Regions from separate parts of the Streptomyces arenae genome, predicted to be linked through region 1. Evidence: riboswitches for the same ligand, from Rfam matches in the RefSeq annotation. Region 1 holds a riboswitch; each other region holds the start of a gene.

Region 1 (7,270 bases):
AGCTCTGGAACCTGAACGTGCGCACGACGTCACTGCCCTGGGGGCAGAGCGGGTACTTGTCCTTAAGCTGCCGGTCCTCGAAACCGGTGCAGCTCCAGGAGGCGTTGGCGTTGCCCGGACCGTTGACGAAGGCCTTGGCGTCGCCGGTGATGATGCGCAGCAGCCGCGGCATCTCGGTGACCTTGGAGGTGGGGTTGCCCTCGAAGGTCAGCGTGACCTGCTTCGCCGTGACGATCTGTCCGGCGTTGCCCTCCGTGCCACCGCCCGGCTTGTCGGCGTCCCGCTCCTGCTTGCCGTTCTGGAGCCGGAGCACGGGCCAGTAGTACGTGGACTTGTCACCCTTGTCCGCGCAGCTGGTGTCGGCGTTCGCGAGGTCCTGGTCGCTGGCGAAGGCGTTGTTGGACTGGTTGCCGATGTAGTCGTGGAAGTGGTGGGCACCGTTGGAGACCCCGGGCGCGACGATCACGTTGTCCGAGTTGAACAGGCCGTTCGCGTTGACGCCGCAGCTGGAGGCGAAGGTGCCGGTGGAGCCGCCGGACTGCTCGGCCGGGTTCTTCGCGTCGGGCTGGACGGTGGTGATGTCCACGTAGTCGGCCGCCACCGGTCCGTTGCCGCCCTGACCGCCGGCGCCCGTGCCGGTGCCGGCGCTCTGGCTCGGCGAGGCGCTGCTCCCGTTGCCCGCGCCGCCATTGTCCTGAGGCGGCGTCGACTGCCCGCCGCCCTGGTCCGTCGAGCGCAGGGTGCAGGCGGCGAGGTCGTCGAGGCCCTGCGGCCGGTCGCCCTCGCGGTCGATGGCGTCGCCGATGCGCCGCAGCGTCCCGGACCGCTGCTCCTTGAGCGGGTTCATGATCGTCTGGTCGGCGAGTTCCGGGTTCTGCCGGATCGCCTCGGCCGAGTCCTTGAGTTGCTGGTACGCGCCCGCGATCTGCTTGTCCAGCTCGGCGAGTTCGCCGTCGACCTCGGCGCGGGCCCCGTCGGGCACGTCCGTCAGCCGGCTGCCGACGTCGGGGCAGTAGACCGTGGGCGCGGACAGCACCTGGGCGGTCTGGCCATGTGCTGACTGGTCCCAGCCGCCCTCGGTGGCCGAGGCGTAGACGTTCACCGCGACCAGGCCTCCCCCGCCGAGCATGAGGGCGACCGCTGCGAAGGTCGCGCGTCGTGCGCCGGTCGGGCGTCTGCGCCTGTTGCGTCTCAAGGTCGAACTCACGGTCATACCCCTGCGTGGTCGTGGGCGGCCGGGCATGGAAATCCCCCGCCCCATACGGACCGCGGCACAACCGTGTTCAACAGCACCAGAAATTCACGGCGACCTCACAGAAAGAGGCCTCCCGGGTGACTGTCCGGACACGGAGCGCAACCGGAGGAAGGACAGGACCACCGGCACAATTCTCACTTTTCGTGCGAAACTGGTTCGAAACCGGCGGGGAGGTGGCCCGGTCATGATCGATGCGGAGATCGACTACGCGACGGTCTTCCAGCACCTGCCCGGGATGGTGGCACTGCTGACCCCCGACCTGGTGTACGCGGACGCCAACGCGGAGTTCCTGCGCATGGCCGGACGCAGGCGCGAGGACGTGGTCGGCCGGTACCTGTTCGACGTGTTCCCCGACAACCCCGACGACTCCGCCGCCACCGGCATGCGCAATCTGGAGTGCTCACTGCGCCGGGTCCTCGCCACCGGGGAGCGGGACACGATGGCCCTCCAGCGGTACGACGTGCAGGACACCGACCGGCCCGGGCACTGGGACGAGCGCTACTGGAGCCCGGTGAACGTCCCGATCCTGGACCCGGACGGCAAGGTCGTCCTGCTGGTGCACCGGGTCGAGGAGGTCACCGAGCTGATCCGGGCCCGCCGGGCCGCGGGTGACGGGCAGGCGCAGCTCCTGGAGGGCGAACTGTACCGGCGCGCGGGCGAGTTGCAGGAGGTCAACGAACGGTTGCGGCAGGCGCACGCCCAGGAACGCCAGGTGGCCGTCGCCCTCCAGGAGGCGATGCTCCCCGCACCGGGGCGGCTGGGGCGGCACCGGGCGGCCGTGCGCTACCGGCCCTCGACGGGCGGGCTGAACGTGTGCGGCGACTGGTACGACCTGGTCGACCTGGTGGGCGGCGACCGCGTCGGCGTCTCGGTGGGCGACGTGGTCGGCCACGGGCTCGCGGCGGCCTGTGTGATGGGGCAGTTGCGCAGCGCCCTGACGGCGGCCTCCCGGGTCGCCGCCGGCCCGGCCCAGGCACTCGACGTGCTGGGCCGGTACGCGCACGTGGTGGACGGCGCCGAGTCGGCCACGGCGGTCACGGCGTTCGTCGACTTCTCCCGGCACACGGTCACCTACAGCAGCGCCGGACACCCGCCGCCCGCCCTGCTGCACACCGACGGCGGGGTGGAGTTCCTCGACCGGGCCACCGATCCCCCGCTCGACGCCCGGCCCGACCCGATGCCACGCCCCCAGTCCGTCACCACGTTCGAGGACGGCGCGACGCTCGTCCTCTATACCGACGGACTGATCGAGCGGCGCCGCGAGGACATCGACACCGGGCTGTGCCGGCTCGCCCGATCGCTCACCGCGCACCGCGAGTCGAACCCGGAGGACCTCGCCGACGCCGTGCTGCGGGAACTGCTGGCACCGGAGGGGGCCACCGACGACACCGCCCTGGTGGTCGTCCGGCTGTGATCGGTCAACGCCCGAACTCCCGTCCCTCACAGTCACGTTCCGAGCAGTACGACGAACATCACAAATACGTATCGGACATTACGCACGTCAACCTTCACACGAGTGACACAAGTTGGCTAAGTTGACGTTTAAGCCGCTCGGCTCCCCCCGGCGAATCCCGTCGGGCCGCGCGGCCTCCGCCGAGTCCGGGCCTCACGAGGCGAATCCGGAGCCGGGGACCCAACCGACCACTGGGGTGAATCGGCCGGCTGCTCGCGAGGGCAGCGGCCGTAGGGCATACCTTCCGGATTCCGTTCCACGCCCGAACCCGACAGCTAACCCGGTAGGCGGAGTACGGAAGGAGCACGACCCCCATGGCGTCCGAGAGCCGTGACGAGGTTCGACAGCGGATCAACAGCCTCTACGACCGGGCCGAGAACGCCACCGGGAACTACAACGCCACACGCGCGATGAACGGGGGGTCCCGGTCACGCGGTGTCCCGCTGTTCAAGCGGACGCGCCGCGACGACCCGGGCCTCGACAACATCGCCCGGGAGTGGTTCGAGGGGGCCCGCGCGAAGCTGGGGCCGAGCGTTCCGGCCGCGCTGCCGACCGACCGGATGCCCGACCGTTCGGGCCCGCGACGGCCCGTCAGCGCGATGGCCGCCGACCTGCTCAGCCAGCTGGAGGGCGGCGGCCCGGCCCGGCCCGCGCTGCCCGCGGGGCCGTCCGGGCAGAGTGACGTCGAGGTCGTCCGCGAACTCCCGGCGGAGCGCCCGAAGCTGGAGCTGACGGCGGGATCCGCCGCGGCGCCCGAAGCCCCGGCCGTCCGGCCCGGTCCCGTTCCGCAGCCCGCCCAGGAGGCCGGGAACCCGTGGCCCGTGCCCGAGGCACAGGTCCCGGCGCAGGAGTGGCAGACGGGCATCGGTGGCATCCCCGCCCAGCGCACGGACTCCGGCGTCCTGGCCGCCACGGGTGTGCTGCCGGCGATGAACGCGCCGGACACCGGCGCGTTCCCCGCCGTGCCCCCGACGGACACCGGCTCCTTCCGCGTCATGACCCCGGGCGCGGGCGCGGCGGCCCAGGCCATGCCCCCGACCGCGGACACCGGCGGCTACCGCGTCATGACCCCGGGCGCCACGGACCCGATGACGGACAGCGGCGCCTTCCGCATCATGACGCCGGGCGCCACCGGCACCTTCCCGGCCGTGACACCGATGGACCCGGGCCCGGCCACGGCCCCGGCACCGGCGGACACCGGCTCCTTCCGCATCATGACGCCGGGTGCCACGGGGACCTTCCCGATGCCGTCCGGGACCGACTCGGGCGCCATGCCGACCGCCGCACCCGCCGGCACCGGCACCTTCCCCACCGCCGCACCGGTCGGCACCGGCACCTTCCCCACCGCCGCGCCCATGAACACGGGCGCCTTCCCGACGGCCGCGCCCGCGCCGGCACCGGTGGACACCGGCGCGTTCCAGGCCATGTCGCCGGATGCCGCCGCGTACGCCGCCGCCTACGCCGCGCAACCGGCCCCCGAGGGCTATGCCTACCCCGCCGGCTCCTACGAGACGGCGATCGCCGCCCCCACCGCGGTGATGCCCGCCGTACCGCCGGCCGCCCCCGGTACGGGTGCCTACGCCGCGGCACCCATGGCACCCATGGCCGAGACGGGCATGGGCGCCTACGGCGCCGGCCTGGCGCCCGGGGCGACCGCCTACGCCGCCGCGGCGGCGATGACCGCACCCCAGGCACCGATGCCCGCACCGATGCCACCGGCCCAGCCCGCGATGGCCGCGCCCCCCATGACGATGGCCGGCGCTCCCATGGCGATGACACCGCCCACCGCGATGACCACCGCGCCGATGGCGATGGCCACGTCCGCCGCACCGATGGGCGCCGCCCCCATGGCGATGCCCGCGCCCGCGATGGAAATGGCCGCGCCCTCCATCGCCATGACCGCACCCCCGATGGAGATGGCCGCGGCTCCCATGGCCATGTCCGCGCCCTCCATCGCCATGACGGCGCCTCCGATGGCCATGGCCGCGCCCCAGATGGAGATGCCCGCGCCCTCCATGGCCATGACGGCGCCTCCCATGACGCTGCCCGCGCCCCCCATGGCCATGACGGCGCCTCCCGTGACGATGGCCGCGCCCCCGATGGAGATGGCCGCGCCCTTGATGGACATGGCCGGTGCGGCTGCCGTCGGCGCCGCTCCGGTTCCTGCCGCTCCTGCGCCGGCGATGGTCGCCGCTCCGGCTGCCGCCGCCTACGCCGACGCCGGGGTCTTCGGCCGGACCGGGGCCGTGGCCGAGCCCGGCAAGGCCATGAAGGCGCTGGAGTTCGCGCGGGCGCAGATCGGGCGGCCGTGTGTCTGGGGGGCGACCGGACCGGAGTCGTACGACTGCTCCAGCCTGACCCAGGCCGCCTGGCGCGCCGCCGGCGTCACGCTGCCGCGCACCGCGGCGGAGCAGACCCTGGCCGGCACCCCGATGACGCTGGCCGCCGTCGAGCCCGGTGACCTGATCTTCTTCTTCGACGACGACAGCCACGTCGGGATCTACGCGGGTGGCGGCACGATGATCCACGCGCCGAGCCCGGGGGCGTCCATCCGCGAGGAGTCGATCTACAACGCCGGGGAGTCCGCGATCCACCGGGTGGTCCGCCCCGCCTGAGCGGGACGGGCCCCGGGGTCAGACCCTCCGCCGCCGCGCGCGCCAGCTCTCGTGGTGGTCCAGGAGGGTCTCCTCGACCGGCCGGTAGACCAGGCCGAGTTCGCGGACGCCGCGGCCGTTGTCGACCCGGAAGCGGATGCCGAGGTGCCGGCGTATGTACTCCTGGCTGAGGCCGAAGAGCGGGCCGAGGACGCGCACCGGCCAGTGCGGGAGCGCGGTGCGCGGCAGCCGCGGGTCCCAGCGGTGCCGGGAGCGGATGATCCGGGCCATGTCGTGGAACGACGTCATCGTCTCGTGGGCGACGATGTAACGGCCCTCGGCCGCCGGGTTCTCCGCGGCCGCGATGTGCGCGTCGGCGACGTCGCGGACGTCGGCGGTGGTGAAGCTGAAGTCCGGGGCGCCGTAGCAGAAGTAGCCCTTGAACAGCTCGTCCAGCAGGAACAGACTGCCGGACTCGGAGGCGGGCGTGAGGGAAGGCCCCAGCACGAGACCGGGGTTGATCGAGACCAGCCGCCAGCGGTCCTGGGCGGCCGCGGCGTCCAGGACGGCGCGTTCGGCGACCGTCTTGGCGTAGTGGTACGGGTTGTTCGCCACCGTGCTGGTCGTGTTGAAGTAGCGCTCCGTCAGCACCTGGCCGGCCATCTCGCGGACGTCGGCGTAGTCACCGAAGACCGTACCGACGGTGGAGGTGAACACCAGGGTCGTCACCTCGGGGGTGCGCGCCACGCTCCCGAGCACGTTGCGGGTGCCGAGCAACGCGGGGTCCACGACGTCCCGTTGCCCGTTCTCGATCCGCTCCGGCATCAGGAAAGGCGAGGCCACGTGGAAGACGGTCGCACAGCCGCGGAACGCCTCGTCGAAGGAGCCGTCCGCCAGCAGGTCGGCCCGGAACAGGGCGAGCCGGCCCGGGAAGGCCTCCTGGAGGTCCCACAGCGGCCGTGCCTTCGCCGGGCCGGAGGCGCCTCGGACGGTGGCGTGGACCCGGTAGCCCCGCTCCAGCAGCCGTCGTACCAGGTGGCTGCCGACGAATCCGCTGCCGCCGGTCACCGCGACCGTCGTGTCCCCGCGTACGTCCACGCTCTCACCCCTCACGCCCCGGGCACACCGCGCCTCGGCGCGCCGCAGGGGACAGGGTGGTGCATGGCGGGCCGGAGGGGAACAGGCGGCGGGCGGGACGGCCGCCGCGCGGCCATAAGGCAGCCTCGCGTGGGTCATAAGATCGGCTTATGAGGTCATAGACCGGACCCGCGTACTAACTTAGGACTGCCTTAGTTTAGGCTTCCCGTTCGAGATCGATTGCCTTCACTCGATCGATTGTCTCCGCTCGAAGGGAACCTGATCATGCCGCGCCCCCTGCGGGTAGCCATCGTCGGTGCCGGCCCGGCCGGGATCTACGCCGCCGACGCCCTGCTCAAGTCCGAGGTGGCCGCCGAGCCCGGCGTGTCCATCGACCTCTTCGAGCGGATGCCCGCCCCGTTCGGCCTGATCCGGTACGGCGTCGCCCCCGACCACCCGCGCATCAAGGGCATCATCACGGCCCTGCACCAGGTGCTGGACAAGCCGCAGATCCGCCTCTTCGGCAACGTGGACTACCCGTCCGACATCAGCCTCGACGACCTGCGCTCCTTCTACGACGCGGTGATCTTCTCGACCGGTGCCACCGCCGACCGCGAGCTGCGGATACCCGGCATCGAGCTGGACGGCTCCTACGGCGCCGCCGACTTCGTCTCCTGGTACGACGGCCACCCCGACGTGCCGCGCACCTGGCCGCTTCAGGCCGAGAAGGTCGCGGTCCTCGGCGTCGGCAACGTGGCCCTGGACGTGGCCCGTATCCTCGCGAAGACCGCGGACGAGTTGCTGCCCACGGAGATCCCGCCGAACGTCCACGACGGCCTGAAGGCCAACAAGGCCCTCGAAGTGCACGTCTTCGGGCGCCGCGGCCCGGCG
Region 2 (7,270 bases), on a different contig from region 1:
CCGGAGCACGAACCGCAGGCCACCGGCTCCTTCGAGCAGCTTCCCTACGAGGAGGCACCGTACGAGTCCTACGAGGAGAGCCCGTACGAGGAGAGCCCGTACGAAGAGGGCCCGTACAAGGAGGGCTCGTACGAGGAGGGCTCGTACGAGGAGGTTCCCGCCGCTGAGGGGGAGCTGTCGGCCACCGGTGAGCTACCTGCAGTAACGCCACTGCTGGAGGACCAGGAAGAGGTCACTCCGGCACCGTCCGCGACACGGGCCGGCTCGCGTGCGGGAGCGCGTTCCCGCCGTCGTACGCCCCCCAAGCGGTCCGCCCTGCTGACCATCGCCGTGCCCTCGGCCTGCGTGATGGGGGTCGCCGGGATCGCGGCCGCCTCCGTCGGGAGCCTGACCGACGACGGCAAGGACACGACGGCCTCGGCCTCCGACGCGCAGTCGGTGAAACCGTCCGCCGCCAACAGCAAGCTCGACGCCCAGCTCAGGACCCTCTCGGCGGGCGCCGACGACTTCGCCGACCGGGCCAGCCGGACCCAGGAGCGCATCGACCTCAAGGCCCAGCAGGAGGCCGAGAAGAAGAAGGCGGCGGCGGAGGCGGCCCGCAAGGAGCGACTGCGCCCCAAGTACGTGCTCCCGGTCACGCAGCGGGGGCTCAGCGCCTACTTCGGCCAGGCCGGCGTCAACTGGATGTCCGTCCACACCGGCATCGACTTCCCCGTCTCCTACGGGACCACGGTGATGGCAGCGACCGACGGCGTCGTCTCCACCAAGTGGAACAGCGCCTACGGCAACATGCTGATCGTGACCGCGAAGGACGGCACGGAGACGTGGTACTGCCACCTCTCCTCGTACCGTGTCGCCTCCGGTACGACGGTGAAGGCCGGCGACCCGGTCGCGTACTCCGGCAACTCCGGCAACTCGACCGGGCCGCACCTGCACTTCGAGGTCCGGCCGGCGGGCGGTGCCGCCATAGACCCGCTGCCGTGGCTGCGCAGCCACGGACTTGATCCCACCTGATCGCCCGACGAGCCCCCGCCGACGGCGGGGGCTCCCGCGTCTACAGCTTCTCCACCGGCGCGTACCGCAGCAGCAGGCGCTTCGGCTTGGTGTCGCCGAAGTCGATCGTCGCCTCCGCGTTCCCGCCCGTGCCCTTCACCGCGACGACCGTGCCGAGGCCGAACTGGTCGTGGGTGACGCGGTCGCCGACGGCCAGCGAGACCACCGGCTTCTCCGCGGTCCGCCGGGTGGCGAAGCCCGAGGCACCCGACGCCGAGGAACGCGAGCGGGTCGAGGAGAGCGAGGCGGCCACGCCCGACGCGGGTCCGGACGACACCGGTGCCATCGCCCCGGTCCGCTTCCACTCCAGGAAGGCGCCCGGGATCTCCTCCAGGAAGCGGGACGGCGGGTTGTACGACGGCTGACCCCAGGCGCTGCGCATCGACGACCGGGTGAGGTACAGCCGCTCCCGCGCGCGCGTGATGCCGACGTACGCGAGGCGCCGTTCCTCCTCCAGTTCCTTGGTCTGGCCGAGGGCGCGCATGTGCGGGAAGACGCCGTCCTCCATGCCGGTCAGGAAGACCACCGGGAACTCGAGGCCCTTGGCGGTGTGCAGGGTCATCAGGGTGATGACGCCGTCGCCGTTCTCGTCGTCGTCGGGGATCTGGTCGGAGTCGGCGACCAGGGCGACGCGCTCCAGGAAGTCGGCGAGGCCGCCCGCCGCCTCGCCTTCCTCGGACTCCTGCTCGAACTCCAGGGCCACGGAGGCGAGTTCCTGGAGGTTCTCGATACGGGTCTCGTCCTGCGGGTCCGTCGAGTTCTGCAACTCGGCCAGGTACCCGGTGCGTTCGTAGATCGCCTCCAGGACCGTGGCCGGTCCGGCACCGGACTCCACGACCGTACGGAGTTCCTCCATCAGCGTGTTGAACCGCTTGACCGCGTTCGTCGACCGCGCGGCCATGCCGTACGCCTCGTCGACGCGCCTGAGCGCCTGCGGGAAGCTGATCTTCTCGCGCTGGGCGAGGGCGTCGATCATCGCCTCCGCGCGGTCGCCGATACCGCGCTTGGGCACGTTCAGGATCCGGCGCAGCGGGACGGAGTCCTCCGGGTTGGCCAGCACCCGCAGATAGGCGAGGACGTCCCGGACCTCCTTGCGCTCGTAGAAGCGGACGCCGCCGACGACCTTGTAGGGCAGGCCGACGCGGATGAAGATCTCCTCGAAGACCCGGGACTGCGCGTTGGTGCGGTAGAAGACGGCGACATCGCCCGCCTTGGCCTCGCCCGCGTCCGTCAGACGGTCTATCTCCTCGGCGACGAACTGGGCCTCGTCGTGCTCGGTGTCGGCGACGTAGCCGGTGATCTGCGCGCCCGCGCCCGCGTTGGTCCACAGGTTCTTGGGGCGGCGGGACTCGTTGCGCTCGATGACCGCGTTGGCGGCGGAGAGGATCGTCTGCGTGGAGCGGTAGTTCTGCTCCAGCAGGATCGTCGTCGCGTTCGGGTAGTCCTCCTCGAACTGGAGGATGTTGCGGATCGTCGCGCCCCGGAAGGCGTAGATCGACTGGTCGGCGTCACCGACGACGCACAGCTCGGCGGGGGGCAGGTCGTGCTCGCCGGGCGGGGTGTCCTCATCGTGCGTACCGGTCCCGACCAGCTCGCGCACCAGCGCGTACTGGGCGTGGTTGGTGTCCTGGTACTCGTCGACCAGGACGTGCCGGAAGCGGCGGCGGTAGTGCTCGGCGACGTCCGGGAAGGCACGCAGCAGGTTGACCGTCGTCATGATCAGGTCGTCGAAGTCGAGGGCGTTCGCCTCGCGCAGCCGCGACTGGTACATGGCGTAGGCCTGGGCGAGGGTCTTCTCGAAGCCGTCACTCGCGCGGGCGGCGAAGTCCTCCTCGTCGACCAGTTCGTTCTTCAGGTTGCTGACCTGGGCGCTGAAGGACTTCGGCGGGTACCGCTTGGGGTCGAGGTCCAGGTCGCGGCAGACCAGGGCCATCAGGCGCTTGGAGTCGGCCGCGTCGTAGATCGAGAAGGAGGAGGTGAAGCCGAGCTTCTTGCTCTCCCTGCGGAGGATCCGCACGCACGCGCTGTGGAAGGTCATCACCCACATCGCGTTCGCGCGCGGGCCGACGAGCTGCTCGACGCGCTCCTTCATCTCGCCCGCGGCCTTGTTCGTGAAGGTGATCGCGAGGATCTGGCCCGGGTGTACCCCGCGCTCGCCCAGCAGGTGGGCGATGCGGTGGGTGAGCACCCGCGTCTTGCCGGAACCGGCGCCGGCCACGATGAGCAGCGGGGAACCGGCGTGCACCACGGCCGCCCGCTGGTTCTCGTTCAGCCCCTCCAGGAGCGCGGCCGCGTCCAGGGCCGGGCGGGCGGCGCCGTCGCGGTAGTAGGCGTCCCGGTCCGGGGGCACGTCGAACCGCCCGCCGAACAGGTCGTCCGGAACCGGCTCCGGTCCGTGCTCGTCCTCGGGCGGCGGCGGGGGTTCCTCCTCGTGGCCGCGCGGGGGCTGGAGGCTCGCCAGGAAGCTGTCGTCAAAGAGGCTGCTCATCGCTCTCCGAGTCTAGGGCGCGCCACCGACAACCGGTCCCCGCCCCGGAAACTCGCCCCCGCCACCGACGGAATCCACCCCGTCACGTTGGGTGATTCCGGGCAAGATGCCGTACGCCGCGACAAACCGGGCGCATGACTGGAGACGCAACGCTCAGGTCACGAAAATGTATCGGGCATATCGCACATCAACCTTCACACGGAGCACACGAGTTGGCTAGCGTGCCGGGCAGGCCGCACGACCTCACCGGCGAACGTCGCCGGGCCGCGCGGCCTCCGCCGAGTCCGGGGCGCCGCCGCGCATCCGGAGCCGGGGACCCACACCGACCTTGGGGTGAATCGGTCCCGCTGCCCCTCCGGGGGACGCACCGTAGGGCAACCCTTCCGACCCACCCGCCCGAACCCGACAGCTAACTCGGTAGGCGGAGCACTGGAAGGAGTCGCCTCCGTTGGCGTCGCACCGGAAGTCCCGCCCCTCCGCAACGCGCGTAGCAGGCATACGCACCCCCGCCCTGGCCACCGCCGCCCTCACCTCCGTGGCCCTGCTCTCCCAGACGGCCAACGCGGCGCCCTCCGAGGACGGCAGGCCGAGCCTGGAGGAGGTGGAGAAGAAGGTCGACGACCTCTACCGGCAGGCGGAGTCGGCGACCGAGAAGTACGACGCGGCCAAGGAGAAGACCGGCAAGCAGCGCCAGCGCGTCGACTCCATGCTCGACGACGTGGCCAGGCGCACGGACCGGCTGAACAAGGCGCGCGAGGAACTGGGGTCGTTCGCCGCCGCGCAGTACCGGACCGGGACCGAGGTCCCCCAGACGGCGACCTTCCTGCTCGCGAACGACCCGCAGGACTACTTCGACCAGTCGCAGCTGATGAACCGGCTGACCTCGCGCCAGAAGGACGCGGTCGACGACTACGTCACCCAGCAGTCGGCGACCATGAGGAAGCGGCAGGAGGCCGCCCGGAACCTCGAGTCGCTGACCGAGACACAGGACGACCTGAAGACCGCCAAGGCGACCGTCCAGACGAAACTGGCCTCCGCGCGGCAGCTGCTGTCGAAGCTGACGGCCGAGGAGAAGGCGCGGCTCGCGCAGATCGAGAAGAAGAAGCAGGAGGAGGCGGCCCGCAAGGCGGCGGAACTCGCGAAGCAGCAGGCGGCGGCCGCAGCCGAGCAGGACACCTCGTCGACGTCCTCGAGCGGCTCCACGTCCTCGTCGTCGTCATCGTCGTCCTCGTCGTCATCGTCGTCGTCCTCCTCCGGCTCCGCGTACGCCACGAAGGCCGCCAAGGCGATCGCCTTCGCCCGTGCGCAGATCGGCAAGCCGTACGTCTGGGGTGCGACCGGTCCCGGCTCCTACGACTGCTCCGGCCTCTCCCAGGCCGCCTGGAAGGCCGCGGGTGTCTCCCTGCCGCGCACCACCTACGACCAGGTGAACGCCGGCACGACCGTCTCCCTCGCCGACGCCCAGCCCGGCGACCTGGTCTTCTTCTACGACGACGTCAGCCACGTCGGCATCTACATCGGGAACGGCATGATGATCCACGCCCCCAAGCCCGGCGCGTACGTCCGGGAGGAGTCGATCTACTACGGCGGCGAGTCGATCATCCACAGCGTGGTGCGACCGGCCTGAACCACCCCCCTCCCACTGCCCGCGCGTATTTCGCGGGTCCCGCGCGCGTGGCCCGCTCGCACGGCGGTTGGTGCTCCTTAGCATCGGCACCATGTCCGGCATCTCACCCGTCCGCGCCTGGTGGGCGCAGCGCCCGCCGGCGGCCGGGGCCGCCGTGCTGGCCACCGGCATCGTCTCGGTGGGGCTGCGTCAGGCGGGGGCGGAGACCCTGTCCCGGATCGCGCTGGTGCTGGCCTGCGTGGCCTGGGTGGGGCTGGCCGCGAACTTCGTCCTGCGGCTGACCCTGGACCGTCCGCGGTGGCTGACGGAGGCGCGGACACCGGGCGCGCTCACCGCGGTGGCCGCCACGACCGTGCTGGGGACGCGGTTCTCGCTGCTCGGCCGGCAGCCCCTCGCCGAGGCACTGCTGGCGCTGGCGGCAGTGCTGTGGCCGCCGTTGCTCGTCCTCGTCGTACGGCACTGGAGGGGCCGCATGCCCGGTGCCGTGTTCCTGGGCTGTGTGGCCACCGAGGGGCTCGCCGTGCTCGGCGCGACGCTGGCGGCGGCCCTGAGCACGGCGTGGCTCGCACACTTGGCGCTGGTGCTGTTCTGGCTGGGGCTGGCCCTGTACGGCCTCGCGGTGCCCCATTTCGTGTGGCGGCAGGTCGTAGAGGGGCCCGGCGACCAGTGGGTGGCCGGCGGCGCGCTCGCGATCTCCGCGCTGGCCGGGGCGAAGCTGCTGGCCGCCGACAGCGCGCGGCTGTACCTGTGGAACGACGACGACCGTGGCGTCCTGCGCACGGTCTCGGTCGCGCTGCTGATCCTGGACCTGGCCTGGTACGTCGTGCTGCTGGCCGCGGAGGTGGTCAGGCCCCGGCCGCGCTACGACGTGCGGCGCTGGGCGACGGTGTTCCCGATGGGGATGACGGCGGCGGCGACGCTGTCGGTCGCGGCCGTCTGCCTGCCGTGGCTGGACGGGCTGGGCCGGGTGCTGGTGTGGGTCGCGGTGGCGGCGTGGCTCGCGGTGGCCGCCGGGGCGGTGCTGACGACCCGCGCCGCCCTCGGGAAGGCGTCCTGAGCGGGATGGCCGGCGAGGATCACGTCCACAGCACGGCGATGAAGACGTTCACCATGGTCAGCGCGCCCACCAGCGCGAAGGCCCCCTTCTCCACCTTCTCGTCGTCACGTTTCACGTAGACGAGCCCGAGGATCACGATCAGCAGGGCGAGTTTCACGCCGATCTTGATGGTGTTGACGTGATGGCCGTCGGCCTCGTTGAGGCCGACCAGGACCACGCCGGTGGCGAGCATGGTGAACGCGCCGTGCAGCATCCCGGGGACGAACCGGGCCGTGCCCTGGCCCATCGCCTTCATCTGGGTGAGGAAGCCGCCGAGGAGCGCGGCGATGCCGATGATGTGCAGGCCGACGAAGAGATGGATGAGTACGTCCATGGCCCGGAGCCTAATCAGGGCCAGCGAGAGCGCCGGGCACCGGCCCCTCCCTTCCGCGCGGCCGGACGCGTGGCCCCGAGGCGCCGCATATATGCACCCCATAGCACCCCCCGCACTCCGCCCGCCCCGGAACCGGCGCTTCGGTCATCCCGGCCCGCGAAGCCGACGGCTCCGGACCGGAACCCCGGCCACATACCGTCCGGTAACGATCCGGTCACGTCAATTCCGTGCATCGCGTTACCAGGACGACACAGTCGGGCCTAGCGTCCTCCCCCAGGTGACCGACTCCCCACCGCCGCCCGGGCCAGGGGCGGCAGTCGGACACCACCGCCGAAAGAGTCCGGCGGCGGCCCGCTCCCCCTGTGCCGGCCGCCGCCGGACGCGCAATCCGCGCTCCCGCGGCCGTACGCGCGCTCCCCCTGGCGTTCGGACGGACGACCGGCGGTCGTACGAAAGGACGTGAACAGCCCAGGTGGCAGCGCACCGCAAGCCCCGGCAGAGCCCGCTCGGCGGTCATACGGCCCGCACGGCCGTCACCCTCGCCCTGGCGGGCGCGGCCACCGCGGCGGGCTTCGACGGGGTCGGACACGCCGAGCCGCAACTGACGCCCGCGCAGGTCAAGGCCAAGGTGGACCGGCTGTACCAGGAGGCCGAGACGGCCACCCAGAAGTA
Region 3 (7,270 bases), on a different contig from region 1:
GGTGCCGGACGCGTGCGGGAATCGTTGGTCGAATGGGTTGGCCTGAGCTTGCCCACTGCCTACCATCGATCACCGCAAGACCTTGTGCACCGTCGCACAATCTCCTCGGGAGGCCTCCTTGCACCGCCGCCGTCGCACCGCGCTCGTCCTGTCCGCCGCGATCGCCGCCGCGGCCCCTCTCCTCACCGCCTGCGGAAGCGGCGCGCACCCGGGCGCGGCAGCCGTCGTCGGCGGGCAGCGGATCACCGTCTCGCAACTGGAGAACCGCGTGAACGAGGTGCGGCAGGCACAGCGTGCCGCGGTGCCGGACCAGGCGCAGTACCAGCAGGTCCTCTCCGCCACCAGCAGCCTCACCCGGGACACCCTCTACAACATGGTCCTCGACCGGGTACTGCACCGGGCCGCCCAGGACGCCGGCGTCAGCGCCTCCCGCAAGGAGGTCGACGAGATGCGCACCCGCCTGCAACGGCAGGCCGGCGGCGCCAAGGCACTGGAGACCGCCTGGCTCCAGAAGTACGGCATCGCCCCCGCGCGCCTTGACGACAACCTCCGCTTCCAGGTGGAGGCCGGGAAACTCGCCCAGGCGCTCGGCACCGACACCTCGCAGCCCGCCTTCTGGAAGGCCCTCTCCCAGGCCTCCGAGGAACTCCACGTCGACCTCAACCCGCGCTACGGCGCCTGGGACGTCCAGAAGAGCAGCCGGGTGGACGCCAGGACGCCGTGGGTACGGGAGGTCACGTCGGCCGGGACCCAGACGTCCGCATGACGCGACCCTCCCCAGGGCGGGACGGCGGTCATACGATCGCTTGATCCCCCCGGCCCTGTGGACAAACCACGAGGTCGGCGGCGGCCGTGCGTTACGTTCGGAGCGTGAACACCACCAGGCCCGAACCCACCATCCCGGAGCCCGGCACCGACGCCGGCCGCATCGTCCTCCTCACCACCAGCCACCGGGTCGCCCCCGGCCTGCTGTCCTGGCCCGCCTGGCAGGCCCTGCGCACCGCCGACCGCGTGCTGTGCGCGGACGGCGCGCATCCACAGCTGCCGTACCTGCGCGAGGCCGGCACGGCCGTGGACGAGGCCGCCCCCACCGCCGAGGAACTGGTCGACCACTGCGCCGGCGGCCGCACCGTGGTGGTCGTGGCGACGGGCGAGGGCGAGCCCGCGCTCACGGACGGCCTGGCCCGCCTGGCCGGCTCCGGCCGGGTCCGGATGCCCGAGCTGGAACTGCTCCCCGCCTCCTACGACCTGCCCGGCGCCCGTCTCCTCGACCTCGTCCAGGTCATGGACCGCATCCGCGAGGAGTGCCCCTGGTCGTCCCAGAAGACCCACGAGGGCCTGGCGAAGTACGCCATCGAGGAGGCGTACGAACTCGTCGAGGCGATCGAGGCCGGTGACCGCGACGAACTGCGCGAGGAACTGGGCGACGTCCTCCTCCAGGTCGTCTTCCACGCCCGGATAGCGGAGGAGGACCCGGAGGCCCCCTTCTCGGTCGACGACGTGGCCGCGGGGATCGTCGCCAAACTCATCCACCGCCACCCGCACGTCTTCGGCGACGAGACGGCGTCCACGCCGGAGGAGGTCAAGGAGCACTGGCTGCGCAAGAAGGCGGTCGAGAAGCAGCGCAAGTCGGTGACCGACGGCGTGCCCCTCGGCCAGCCCGGCCTCGCCCTCGCCGCCAAGCTCACCTCCCGCGTCCGCACCGCCGGCCTGGACGTCCCCGTCCCCACCGGCGAAGGCATCGGCTACGAACTCCTGGCCCTGGCCGCCCGCGCCGAAACAGAGGGCGTGGACCCGGAAGCGGCCCTGAGAGCAGCGGCCCGCGCGTACCGGGACGCGATCCGGCGGACCGAAGGACAGGACTGAGGAGTGACCGACCAGCCCCACCCGGCCGCCACCGCCCGGGCCGCAACCGCCCCCGAACTCTTCACCTGGGAGTTCGCGACCGACCCCTACCCTGCCTACGCCTGGCTCCGCGAGCACGCCCCCGTGCACCGCGCCACCCTCCCGAGCGGTGTGGAGGCCTGGCTGGTCACCCGGTACGCCGATGCCAGACAGACCCTCGCGGACCCCCGGCTCAGCAAGAACCCGGCGCATCACGACGAGCCCGCGCACGCCAGGGGGAAGACCGGGATCCCCGGCGAGCGCAAGGCCGAGTTGATGACCCACCTGCTGAACATCGACCCGCCGGACCACACCCGGCTGCGGCGGCTGGTCAGCAAGGCGTTCACACCGCGCCGGGTGGCCGAGTTCACGCCCCGGGTGCAGGAGCTGACCGACCGGCTCATCGACGGGTTCGCGGACAAGGGGGAGGCGGACCTCATCCACGACTTCGCCTTTCCGCTCCCCATCTACGCCATCTGCGACCTGCTGGGCGTCCCCCGGGAGGACCAGGACGACTTCCGGGACTGGGCGGGGATGATGATCCGGCACGGAGGCGGGCCGAGGGGCGGGGTGGCGCGGTCCGTGAAGAAGATGCGCGGGTATCTGGCCGAGCTGATCCACCGCAAACGGGAGGCGCTGCCGGCCGAGCCGGGCCCCGGGGAGGACCTGATCTCCGGGCTCATCAGAGCATCCGACCACGGTGAGCACCTCACCGAGAACGAGGCCGCCGCCATGGCCTTCATCCTGCTGTTCGCCGGTTTCGAAACCACCGTCAACTTGATAGGTAACGGCGTGTACGCCCTGCTCACGCACCCCGAGCAGCATGCCCGCCTGCGGGACTCCCTGGCCGCCGGGGAGCGCGGCCTCCTGGAGACCGGGGTGGAGGAACTCCTGCGCTACGACGGCCCGGTGGAGCTGGCCACCTGGCGGTTCGCCACCGAGCCGCTGGTCGTCGGCGGACAGCACATCGCGGCAGGCGACCCGGTCCTCGTCGTACTCGCGGCCGCCGACCGGGACCCGGAGCGGTTCGCCGAACCGGACACGCTCGACCTCTCCCGGCGGGACAACCAGCACCTCGGATACGGCCACGGCATCCACTACTGCCTCGGTGCCCCGCTCGCCCGGCTCGAAGGGCAGACGGCGCTCGCCACCCTGCTCACCCGCCTCCCCGACCTGCGACTCGCGGCGGACGAGGGGGAGTTGCGGTGGCGGGGCGGGCTCATCATGCGCGGACTGCGCACGCTCCCCGTGGCGTTCACCCCCGAGGCGTGACAGCCCGGCGTCCGGCTGCCTCCGGGGCCTCCGTTCGGCCCCCACGTACCAAAGGTGACCAGCACTCAAGTCTGTGATCTTCACGTGATCTGCGCGGCATTAACTTGTGACAAGTGATCGTCTGCCGATACGTTCACCCATCAGCGCGGCGCCCTCGCGGGACCCGCCGTGCCGCTCATCGCTGTCGCTCGAAAGGTTTCCGCATGCTCTCCGGGAACGGTCGTCACCGTCGCCCCCGTCAGGCTCCGGCGCTCCTCGTGGCGGCCGGCGTGACCGGCTCCGCGATCGCCATTCCGCTGCTCGGCGCCGCGAGCGCCAACGCGGCCGACGGCACGACCTGGGACAAGGTGGCCGAGTGCGAGAGCGCCGGTTCCTGGAGCATGGACAGCGGCAACGGCTACTACGGCGGCCTGCAGATGTCCCAGGACGACTGGGACAAGTACGGCGGTTCGGACTACGCCGCGACGCCCGACCAGGCGAGCCGCTCGCAGCAGATCGCGGTCGCCGAGAAGATACTCGCGGACCAGGGCACCAAGCCCTGGCGGACCTGCGCCCTGCTGGCCGGGCTGTCGTCGGACGACGCCTCGGTGGACGTCGACACGGGCCTCGACGGATCGGGTGACGCGTCCGGGTCCGCGGACGACTCCTCCGACGCGTCCTCCGGGCTGTCCGACTCGTCCACCCCGGCCGGCTCCGGCTCCTCGTCGACGGCGAAGGGCTCCGGGACCGAGTCCGCGAGCCCGTCGCCGAGTTCCGGCGCGAGCGACGACTCCGGGAAGGACACGTCCCACAAGTCCGGCAAGACGGACAAGTCGTCGTCTTCCGGCTCCGCCACGCCCAAGGCGAGCGAGAACCCCGTCATCGCGGACGACGACAGCGACTCGGACAATTCATGGCAGACCGGCAGTTCTTGGAGTCTGGTCGACACGGGCGCCGTCAGTGGCGGCGGCAAGCACCGCGGTGACTCGGCGGACGAAAGCGTGACAAACGGTCAGAAGGCCGCATCCTCCGGTCGTCACGCCTCCGTGGCGGCCGGCACGTACACCGTCCGCGATGGCGACACCCTCGCCTCCATCGCCGACTCCCTTGGCCTGGACGGCGGATGGCGCGCGCTCTATGCCGCGAACAAGGCGGACATCGGTGCCGACCCGAACAACATCGCAGCCGGTCAGACCCTGAAACTCAGCAGCGAATCGGACGAAAAGTAGCGGGAGTTGACGTCCCGCTTCGGGGCTAATGCCCGTTTTGGTGAAAGTGTGGGATGAGTCTCAGAAGCCCTGATCATCTTTGAAATTCACCTGATCGTCTGTTTACGGTCGAGGCCGCTCGTCACCACGAGCCCCGGCTGTCGCAACGCCGAGTCCTGCCAGCGACCGCCCGGGAACAGTCGTCGCGCAAGCGCCGTAGGCAGGAGCGGGGGACCCAAGGTAAGCGCCGGGTCCGGCAGTTGAGCCCACGAGGGCTCACGGCCGAAAGGCCGCCGGAACCGGCTAGGGGTGGAGCCGCGCGTCTCGCGAGAGCGGGCCGTGCGGCCGGGCAACTCAACCGGCCCGAACCCGACAGCTCACCTCGCAGGCGTCGGTGAGGGGATCCTCCATGCTGTTTTCCGGCAAGGGCAAGCACCGTCGTCCGTCCAAGGCCGTCCGCGCCATCGCCGTCGCCGGTGTCACCGGTGCCGCCGTCGCCGCCCCGCTGATGGCGGCCGGCAGCGCCTCCGCCGCCACCGCCTCCGAATGGGACACGGTCGCCCAGTGCGAGTCAGGCGGCAACTGGTCCATCAACACCGGCAACGGCTACTACGGCGGTCTGCAGTTCTCCGCCTCCACCTGGGCCGCGTACGGCGGCACCGCCTACGCCGCGCAGGCCAACCAGGCCTCCAAGGCCCAGCAGATCCAGATCGCCGAGAAGGTCCTCGCCGCCCAGGGCAAGGGTGCCTGGCCGGTCTGCGGCAAGGGTCTGTCCGGCGCCGCCTACACCGGCGGCAGCACCAGCTCGTCCAGCTCCAGCTCCTCCGGCTCGTCGAGCAGCGGCTCCAGCAGCAGCCGTACGACCGACACGCAGGCCGCCTCCCGGTCCGCCGAGCGTCCGGCCGCGTCCAAGACCGTCTCCACCCCGACCGGCAAGAAGGTCAAGAAGGGCGACGGCGAGTACAAGGTCGTCAAGGGTGACACCCTCAGCTCGATCGCCGAGAAGCACAAGGTCAAGGGTGGCTGGCAGGCGCTGTTCAAGCTGAACAAGGACATCGTCGAGGACGCCGACTTCATCTACCCCGGCCAGCAGCTGCACCTGAAGTAAGACCCAGCTGAATCACAGCCCCCTCTCAACCGTGGTCCGCATAGTGGGGACCACGTGAGGGCCGCCCCCGTCCCCCACGGGCCCCCGCTCCGGTGCGTCTCCCCCCGAACGCACCGGAGCGGGGTTTCTCTTTGCGGTTGTCGCTTGACCCGCTCTTCTTCCGTTCTTCATGCGGGGCCCCCTTTGTTCCGCGCATGAACAATGAGTACCGTCAGGGTGTCCACGGGCCGGTCGGTCGGCCGGCTGACGGCCCTGGGACGGTTAGGCTCTAGTCGCAAGGCTGAGCAAGGGCCGACAAGGCCCGCGTGCGCCCCGCACAACCAGCGTCACATCCCAAGAAGGAGATGCTCGTGCCGTCCATCGACGTCGTCGTAGCCCGGGAAATCCTGGACTCCCGAGGCAACCCCACGGTCGAGGTCGAGGTCGGCCTCGACGACGGCAGCACGGGTCGTGCCGCCGTCCCGTCCGGCGCCTCCACCGGTGCCTTCGAGGCCATCGAGCTCCGTGACGGCGACCCCAACCGCTACCTCGGCAAGGGTGTCGAGAAGGCCGTCCTCGCCGTGATCGAGCAGATCGGTCCGGAGCTGGTCGGCTACGACGCCACCGAGCAGCGCCTGATCGACCAGGCCATGTTCGACCTGGATGCCACCGACAACAAGGGCTCGCTCGGCGCCAACGCCATCCTCGGCGTCTCCCTCGCCGTCGCGCACGCCGCCTCCGAGGCGTCCGACCTGCCGCTGTTCCGCTACCTGGGTGGCCCGAACGCGCACCTGCTGCCCGTCCCGATGATGAACATCCTCAACGGCGGCTCGCACGCGGACTCCAACGTCGACATCCAGGAGTTCATGATCGCCCCGATCGGCGCGGAGTCCTTCTCCGAGGCGCTGCGCTGGGGTGCCGAGGTCTACCACACCCTGAAGAAGGTCCTGAAGACCAAGGGGCTGTCCACCGGCCTCGGTGACGAGGGCGGCTTCGCCCCGAACCTGGAGTCCAACCGCGCCGCGCTCGACCTCATCCTGGAGGCGATCAAGCAGGCCGGTTACATCCCCGGCGAGCAGATCGCGCTCGCGCTCGACGTCGCCGCGTCCGAGTTCTACAAGGACGGCAAGTACGAGTTCGAGGGCAAGTCCCGCTCGGCCGCCGAGATGACCGAGTACTACGAGGAGCTCGTCGCCGCGTACCCGCTGGTCTCCATCGAGGACCCGCTGTTCGAGGACGACTGGGCCGGCTGGAAGGTCATCACCGACAAGCTCGGTGACAAGGTCCAGCTCGTCGGCGACGACCTGTTCGTCACCAACCCGGAGCGCCTTGCCCGCGGCATCGAGGAGGGCACCGCCAACGCCCTGCTCGTCAAGGTCAACCAGATCGGCTCGCTGACCGAGACCCTGGACGCCGTCGAGCTCGCCCAGCGCAACGGCTTCAAGTGCATGATGTCCCACCGCTCCGGCGAGACCGAGGACGTCACCATCGCGGACCTGGCCGTCGCCACCAACTGCGGCCAGATCAAGACCGGTGCCCCGGCCCGCTCCGAGCGCGTCGCCAAGTACAACCAGCTGCTGCGCATCGAGGAGATCCTCGACGACGCGGCGGTGTACGCCGGCCGCTCCGCGTTCCCCCGTTTCAAGGGCTGAGCCGGTACCGCCTCTCGTGGGTAAGGCTTAGCCAGTCGTACGTACGTCCCCGTACCCGGTCCCGTACCGTGTGCGGGGACGTACGCACGTATCAGGGAGGCGGGGACATGGCCGTGAAGGACCGGGACCGGTTCTCCACCGCGACCAGGCTCAAGCTGCTCGGCGAGCAGACGGCGGCCCGGGTCTAC
Region 4 (7,270 bases), on a different contig from region 1:
CTGTGGATCGAGGGCTGGGCGGTGGCCCTGCGCGAGCCCGCCCTGCGGGATGTCACCAAGGAACTGGACCAGCAGTGGAAGGCGGCGATCGCCGAGGTCGTGGCGGAAGGGGTGGCCGCCGGTGAGTTCCGGTGCCCCGACCCGATGGCGGCGGCACTGCGGCTGACCGCGCTGCTCGACGGGCTCGCCGTACAGCTCACGTCGTACCCGGGCGCCGTGCCGCGGGCCCGGGCGCAGCAGTGGGTGGACGAGGCGTTGGCCCGCGAACTGGGGCTGCCCGACGAGGAGTAAGGGGCGCCCCGCAGGGAGGCCGCCCCTTACCCGCACCGCATGTGCGCGCCTCAGGCGACGGAGGCGATCCGCATCTTGATGTCGTCCGGGGAGAGCGCGCCCTTGGCCGTCACATGGTCACCGGACGACTCACCGCGCAGTCGGCGTCCGATCCACGGGACGAGGTACTCGCGGGCCCAGTGCACGTCGTCGCGGCGGACCTCCAGGGTGCCGCGGGGCGGCAGCGGGGGCCACGGCTGGTCGGGGTCGGCCGGGATCTCCAGGCCGAGCACCTGACCGGCGCGCAGCGCCACGCGCGTGTGACCCTCGGGTGACAGGTGCAGCCGGTCGTCGTCCCAGGCCCGCCGGTCCTGCACGGTCTTCAGGGACCACAGGTCGAGCACCGGGCAGCCGTACCGGTCGGCGATGGCCCGGACATGGCCGTTGTAGGTGGCGATCTTGCCGCGCAGATGCTTGAGCACGGGCACGTTGCGGGTGTCGAACCCGGTGGTCACCATGACCGTGCCGGCGGCCCCGGTCAGCCGGACCACGGCCCGCTCGAACCGCTCGGCCACCTCGTCCGGGTCGGTGCCGGGACGGATGATGTCGTTGCCGCCCGCGCAGAAGGAGACCAGATCCGGGGCGAGTTCCAGGGCCTGCGGCACCTGGTCCGCCACGATCTGGTCGAGGAGTTTCCCGCGGACGGCGAGGTTGGTGTACGCGAAGTCGCCCTCGGGCCGCCGGTCCGACAGCAGTACCGCGAACCGGTCGGCCCAGCCGACCATCGCCCCGTCCGGCCCCGGGTCGCCGACGCCCTCGCTGAAGCTGTCCCCCAGCGCCACGTACGACCCGATCACTGATGCGTTGTCACTCTTCGAATCGTCTGCCACATCGGACCATGATTCACCTTTGACTGTGACCTACGCGACCGTAATAAGGGGTTGACGATCGGTGAGATAAGACACTTTTAAATACTTTGCCAAGCCCGGAATAAGGCTCCGGTCAAGGACGTTGACGCGATGATCCCCAGACCCGGAAGTCGCTGATCAGAAAGTGGCTCCAGGTGGTCCGGAAGGCGAAGTGCCCACCCGTGTACGGCTGCGGGTCGGTGTAGTCGAACACCAGCCGCCGGTTGTTCCACCAGCGGACCACCGGGCCGTCGGAGACGATCCGGACGTGGTTGGGTTCGTTCGGCACGAGCAGCGGCTCGGTGTAGTCGTAGACCAGCGGCCGGACGCCGGGCTCGCCGACGTAACGGCGCAGCCGGGTCGTGGTGTTGTAGTTGGCGCCGTAGCCGGCGTAGTACGTCGTGAGGTAGTCGTACTCGGCGAGCGCGCCGTGCCGCGGGGTGGCGAACAGGTCGTCCGGGGAGCGCACGTCGGTGGCGTTCCAGAAGTTGTTGAGGTCGGAGACGCGGTCGTCGGGGCCGCCCGCCGAGACCGGTGTGGCGGTGTACTCCAGGACGTACGGCCCTTCGAGCCGGCGCCGGAACCAGATCGTCGCCCCGGCGGGCACGTCGACCTCGAGGATCCCGTCCGTCGCGGCGACCGTTCCGCCCTGTTCCAGTTCCACCGACCACTGGCCCAGGCCGTGGCGGAAGTCGTCGTGGGCGAGCAGGCGGCGGTGCCGGGGTGCGGCACTCGCGGGCGGGGCGGGGGCGAGGGCCGCGAGCGCGGCTCCGGCGGCCAGAGCTCCGAAGGCTCGGCGGGTGGTCGTCATACGGCAGGTTCCTTCCGGCGTGACGAGGAGGTCGGAAAGCGCTTTCACCCAACGGAGATCACTGTGCCGTCGCCGGAGCTCCGCTGTCGACACCTGGCACGTCCGCGCCACGAGATGGACATACCGAAGGCCGGACCCGGGGATCGGGGGTCCGGCCTTCGGAGTGCGTGTCAGACCAGTGGGCGCCCGTCAGCCGACGGCGAGGCCCTTCGAGCGGAGGTAGCCGACCGGGTCCACGTCCGAGCCGTAGTCGGGGGTGGTGCGGATCTCGAAGTGGAGGTGCGGGCCGGTCACGTTGCCGGTCGCGCCGGAGAGGCCGATCTGCTGGCCCGCGGTCACGGTCTGGCCGGCCGAGACGGAGAGCGCGGAGAGGTGGCCGTACTGGGCGTAGTAGCCGTCGGCGAGCCGGATGACGACCTGGTTGCCGTAGGCGCCGCCCCAGCCGGCCGTGACGACCGTGCCTTCGCCGACGGCCTTCACGGGGGTGCCGGTCGGGACGACGAAGTCGACGCCCGTGTGGTAGCCGCTGGACCACATGCTGCCGGACACGTGGTAGCCGGTGCCGACGGCGGCCCCGCTGACCGGGAGGGTGAAGCCGGAGGCGGTCGCCGTGGACGCGGTCGACGTGGACCCATCCGACGTGGACGCCGGCGAGGGGGTGGACGACCGGGTCCCCTGCCGGGTGCCGGAGTCCGTCGCGCCGGACGCCGTGGCGCCGCGGCCGCCGAGGACGAGCTTGAGGCCGGGGTGGATCAGCGAGGGGTTGTCGCCGACGGCCTGCCGGTTGTCGGCGTAGAGCCGGTGCCAGCCACCGCTGACGTCCTGGTCACGGGCGATCTTCGAGAGGTAGTCGCCGGGCACCACGGTGTAGGTGCGGTGCGCGGCCCGCGCGGTGGCGGACCGCTTCGCCGTCGCCTGCTTCACGGCCGCCTTCTCGGCGGCCGGTATCGACTGCGGGGCCCGCGCGGAAATGGACTGCGGGGTGGCCGCGTGGGCGCCGGTGGCCCCCATGAGCGGCAGGGCCAGCGCGGCGCCGCCGGTTCCGGCGACGGCCATCGAACGAGTGAGGCGCTGGGGCCTGGGACGGCGGTGCTTACCCTTCGCGGGCATGGCGCGTTCCTCTCCGGCGCCTGCGAGGTGAGCTGTCGGGTTCGGGCTGGAGCTGCCCGGCCACGCATCGCTGCGTCGCTGCACCCCTGGCCGTCCCGGGAACCGGAACAGGCGGTCGTACCTGGTGGGTCCCCCGCTCCTGCCGGGCACGGGTGAGTGTGTGGGGACTCCGGGCGGCGGCAGGATTAGGCGTTCCGTCCGGATGCGTGGCGAACGTAAGCGAGCAGGACGCACGCGGACAAGCGAACGGTTCCCGCCGTCCCGGTGCCCCGTGATCCTTTACCGGAATTCCCCGTCACCCTCCGTGGATTCCGATCTTTCCCCTATTACCGATTCCCCAGGAAAAGCACCGGAATTACGTGGACATGACGCGCGACGGACGGTCACGGATATGACGCTCCTCACGCACGTCACGCCACGTCCTCTTATTCCAGAGCGAGTTGTGATTAAGCGGTTAATTCGGGCAGAAGGATCAGATGCGGCGGAGTCGGATGACCGTCGCGTCCAGGTCGCCCTTGAGGCCGGTACGCAGTCCGTGGTGCAACAGGACGGCACCCCGGTGCACTTCGCCCGTTTCGCGGCATTCGTACGACGCCGTCGGGTCGAGGCCCCGCAGCCGCAGCGCGGGCGCGGGTTCGCCGTAGCTCTGCGCCTGGAGCCAGGCGAGGACGGCGGTCTCGTCGCCCAGGGTGTACTGCACCGCGCTGAGCCCGCCCGTCGGCGGCCGCAGCCGGAACTGGTCGCCGCGCTGCACCAGCGGCCGGATCTCCTTGTACAGCTCCACCCAGCGGCCGGCCTCGGCTAGCTCCTCCTCGGTCCACTTCGAGAGGTCGCCGCCGACCCCGAGCGCCCCCGCCATGGAACTGACGAACCGGAACCGCAGGCTGCTGACCCGGTCGTTGAGCTGGTGGTTCGGGCTGTCGGTGACCCAGGCGGACATCACCCGGGCGGGGTGGATCTGGCTGAAGCCGTGCTGGATGGCGAGCCGGTCCAGCGGGTCGGTGTTGTCGGAGGTCCACACCTCGTCGGTACGGCTCATGATGCCGAGGTCGATCCGGCCGCCACCGCCGGAGCAGGACTCGATGGCTACGTTCGGATGGGCCGCGCGGATCCGGTCGAGCAGGGCGTACAGCCCGCGCACGTGGTCCACCCACAGGCGCTGCGGGTAGGGCTCGCCCGGCCAGCCCGCGTCGGTGAAGCAGCGGTTGAAGTCCCACTTGACGTAGTCGATCGGGGCGCTGGACAGCAGGGCGTCGAGCTGCTCCCAGAGGTACTCCTGGACGTCCTCGCGGGCGAGGTTGAGGACGAGCTGGTTGCGCAGTTCCGTCCGCTTCCGCCCCTGCTGGTACTGCACCCAGTCGGGGTGCGCGCGGTACAGGTCGCTGTCCGCGTTGACCATCTCGGGCTCCACCCAGATGCCGAACTGCATCCCCAGGGCGTGCACGTAGTCGCCGAGCGGCTTCAGGCCCTTCGGGAAGCGGTCCGGGTTGGGCGTCCAGTCGCCGAGACCGGCGTGGTCGCTGGTACGGGCGCCGAACCAGCCGTCGTCCACCACGAACAGTTCGACGCCGATCGCGGCGGCCCGCCGGGCGAGGGTGGCCTGCTGCTCCTCGGAGATGTCGAAGGTGGTGGCCTCCCAGGAGTTGAACAGCACCGGCCGGTCCCGGTCGGCGTCCGGGATGACGTACGCCCGCTGGTAGGCGTGCCAGGCGCGGCTGGCCCCGCCGAAGCCGCCGTCGGACCAGAGGGCCGCGAAGACGGGACTGGTGTACGACTCGCCCTCGGCCAGCGTCAGCAGGCCCGAGTCGTCGTAGCCGGCGCCGCCGGTGATCTGCACGCGCGCGTCCGGGAGTTGGGCGACGGCGATCCGCCAGGAGCCGGACCAGCCGAGGGCGCAGCCCCAGACCTCCCCGCGCTCCTCGGTGGCGTCGGTGTCCAGGGCGACCCAGGGCAGGTGCTGGTGGCCGGTGTGGCCGCGGCGGCTGCCGATGACCTTCTCGCCGTAGGTGAGCGGCGCGCTGACCAGCCGGGACTCGGCGGCCCAGCGGCCGTGCAGCTGGGAGAGGCGCCAGCCCTCGCGGTCCGGCAGTGTCCACGTGGCCGGGTCGGCGCGCAGCAGCTCCACGCGCGCGGGCCCCTCGTTGCCGACGGTCACCCAGCGCTCGACGACGTCGCCGCGCATCCGGTAGTGCAGGGTGATGACGATCTCGTCGTCCCGGAAGCGGAGCCGGAGTTCCTCGTCACCGGCGTCGCCGCCGGTCTCGTACGACTCGAAGGTCCACTCGGTGCCGCGGCGCTCCTCGGTGCGCACCGACAGCGCGGGGCGCACGAAGCGGGGACCGCCCTCGACGGGGTACTCCTCACGGCCGTCGAGCGGGGACTCGAAGGGCCAGTAGTCGGGCAGCGGCCGGACGGTGAGGGCTTCGGCGTCCTCCAGCCGGATCCTGGGCCCCCAGTGCAGGTGAAGGAGTTCGTCGGCCTCCGTGAGATGCAGCGCGTAGCTGCTGCCAGGGCCCGACAGGAGCCAGGTACGACCGTTTTCGGCGATGTCCACCATCGAGAAACCTCACACAGGTGCCAACAGATCCGCTCAAGCACGAACATCATCAAGGTCCGCGGCCCCGGAGGCAACGCCTGTGGACAACTCATTGCCCGTGGAAACCGATGTCGTATCGTCGACGCAGTGCCCGTCGGCGAGCCGCGCCGCCGGGACCGGCCGGGAGGAGCCCCCCGTGACGCAGCAGGTCCCGTCCACCGAGCCCGAGCTGGCCGGTGTGCGCAACTTCCGTGACGTGGGCGGCCTGCCGACCGTGGACGGGCGGCGGGTGCGGAACGGCGTGCTGTACCGCAGCGGGCACCTCGCGCACGCCACGGAACAGGACGCGGAGTTCCTCGCCTCCCTCGGCCTGCACACGATCTTCGACTTCCGCAACGCGGCCGACCAGAAGCTGGAGGGCCCGGACGTCGAGCTGCCGGGCGTGCGGAACGTGAACCTGCCGCTGAGCGACCCGGCGCACGGCGCCGAGTTCTGGACGATGGTCCGGGAGGGCGACATCGAGCAGCTGCGCGGGCTCCTGGGCGACGGCCGGGCCGCGGCCCGGATGGTCAGCTCGTACCGCGCGATCGTCAAGGACCGTACGGCGGAGCACGCGCGCGTGCTGCACGCCATCGCCGAGGACAGCGTCCCGGCGCTGATGCACTGCGCGGCCGGCAAGGACCGCGCGGGCATCTCGATCGCCGTGACGCTGCTCGCGGTGGGTGTGGAGCGGGACGCGATCCTCGCCGACTACCTGGAGTCCAACGCCAAGCACCGCCGCTACCGGGTGAAGCGCAGCGGCAGCGGGGACAGCGTGTACAGCCCCGAGGTGATGGAGCTGCTCAGCCCGCTCTTCGACGCCCGCGCGGAGTACCTGACGGCGGCCTTCGGGAGCATCGAGGAGACGTGGGGCGACGTCGACACCTACCTGGCGCAGGGTCTCGGGCTCACCCCGGGGACCCGGGAGCGGCTGCGCGAGCGCCTGCTCGACTGAGGCCGCGGACCGGCCAGGGGCACGGGCTCAGCCCTTGCCCCCGAGTTCGAACAGCAGGAACAGGAACGCGGCGAAGACATGCCCGACGGCGATGTAGATGATGAGCCGGACCCACAGGGCGCGGGGGAACTTCTCCTCCAGGTTGCTCACGGCAGCTCTCCAGTGATCGGTCCCAGGCACAGGGCTGCCGTGGGACTCTGCAGCAGGGTGTGGACGAACAGGAGCTCGACGCCGTCGTGGTCCTCGGCGGCGAGCCGGTGCGGGGTCAGCGAGTCGAAGTGCGCGCTGTCGCCGGGGGCGAGCACGTGCGCGGTGTCGCCGAGGCGGAGCCGGAGCCGCCCGCGCAGGACGTACAGCCACTCCTCGCCGGGGTGCACGCGCACGATGTCGCCCTGCGAGCCGTACGGCACCCGGACGCGCAGCGACTGCATCCCGCGGCCGGGGGCCCCGGCCGGCCAGTACGTCCAGCCGCCGGCCCGGGTCGGCTCCATGTCGCCGGCGCGCACGATCGCGTCACGGTCGGCGACCGTCTCGCCCAGCAGCTCGGAAACCGTCGTACCGTAGACACGCGCCAGTGCGAGCAGCATGGGCAGCGAGGGCTGGCGCTGCCCGGTCTCCAGCCGGGAGAGATGGGCGGCCGA

What was found. A riboswitch is a leader RNA that binds a small molecule or an ion and turns the genes downstream of it on or off. The one in region 1 is predicted to bind cyclic di-AMP.
Region 2: another riboswitch for cyclic di-AMP. It lies ahead of MB828_RS21335 (NlpC/P60 family protein); the one in region 1 lies ahead of MB828_RS30745 (C40 family peptidase).
Region 3: another riboswitch for cyclic di-AMP. It lies ahead of MB828_RS40240 (transglycosylase family protein); the one in region 1 lies ahead of MB828_RS30745 (C40 family peptidase).
Region 4: another riboswitch for cyclic di-AMP. It lies ahead of MB828_RS35570 (M23 family metallopeptidase); the one in region 1 lies ahead of MB828_RS30745 (C40 family peptidase).

The regions. Positions count from the first base shown of each region.
Region 1 covers NZ_JAKQYH010000066.1:81,969-89,238, reverse strand. The annotation lists gene MB828_RS30755 (DUF1996 domain-containing protein) at 1-1,195, opposite strand, end outside; gene MB828_RS30750 (PP2C family protein-serine/threonine phosphatase) at 1,440-2,669, shown strand; cyclic di-AMP (ydaO/yuaA leader) riboswitch at 2,857-3,014, shown strand; gene MB828_RS30745 (C40 family peptidase) at 3,023-5,323, shown strand; gene MB828_RS30740 (NAD-dependent epimerase/dehydratase family protein) at 5,342-6,400, opposite strand; gene MB828_RS30735 (FAD-dependent oxidoreductase) at 6,665-7,270, shown strand, end outside.
Region 2 covers NZ_JAKQYH010000048.1:17,976-25,245, forward strand. The annotation lists gene MB828_RS21325 (M23 family metallopeptidase) at 1-1,014, shown strand, start outside; gene pcrA (DNA helicase PcrA) at 1,055-3,541, opposite strand; cyclic di-AMP (ydaO/yuaA leader) riboswitch at 3,825-3,982, shown strand; gene MB828_RS21335 (NlpC/P60 family protein) at 3,990-5,168, shown strand; gene MB828_RS21340 (tellurite resistance/C4-dicarboxylate transporter family protein) at 5,260-6,225, shown strand; gene MB828_RS21345 (hypothetical protein) at 6,245-6,598, opposite strand; gene MB828_RS21350 (NlpC/P60 family protein) at 7,071-7,270, shown strand, end outside.
Region 3 covers NZ_JAKQYH010000087.1:206,401-213,670, forward strand. The annotation lists gene MB828_RS40220 (SurA N-terminal domain-containing protein) at 119-766, shown strand; gene MB828_RS40225 (nucleoside triphosphate pyrophosphohydrolase) at 871-1,866, shown strand; gene MB828_RS40230 (cytochrome P450 family protein) at 1,870-3,156, shown strand; gene MB828_RS40235 (transglycosylase family protein) at 3,360-4,364, shown strand; cyclic di-AMP (ydaO/yuaA leader) riboswitch at 4,546-4,749, shown strand; gene MB828_RS40240 (transglycosylase family protein) at 4,753-5,451, shown strand; gene eno (phosphopyruvate hydratase) at 5,796-7,082, shown strand; gene MB828_RS40250 (FtsB family cell division protein) at 7,190-7,270, shown strand, end outside.
Region 4 covers NZ_JAKQYH010000072.1:298,976-306,245, forward strand. The annotation lists gene MB828_RS35555 (TetR/AcrR family transcriptional regulator) at 1-291, shown strand, start outside; gene MB828_RS35560 (SGNH/GDSL hydrolase family protein) at 342-1,127, opposite strand; gene MB828_RS35565 (DUF6250 domain-containing protein) at 1,273-1,989, opposite strand; gene MB828_RS35570 (M23 family metallopeptidase) at 2,179-3,099, opposite strand; cyclic di-AMP (ydaO/yuaA leader) riboswitch at 3,104-3,264, opposite strand; gene MB828_RS35575 (alpha-galactosidase) at 3,572-5,656, opposite strand; gene MB828_RS35580 (tyrosine-protein phosphatase) at 5,832-6,629, shown strand; gene MB828_RS35585 (DUF6126 family protein) at 6,657-6,779, opposite strand; gene MB828_RS35590 (helix-turn-helix domain-containing protein) at 6,776-7,270, opposite strand, start outside.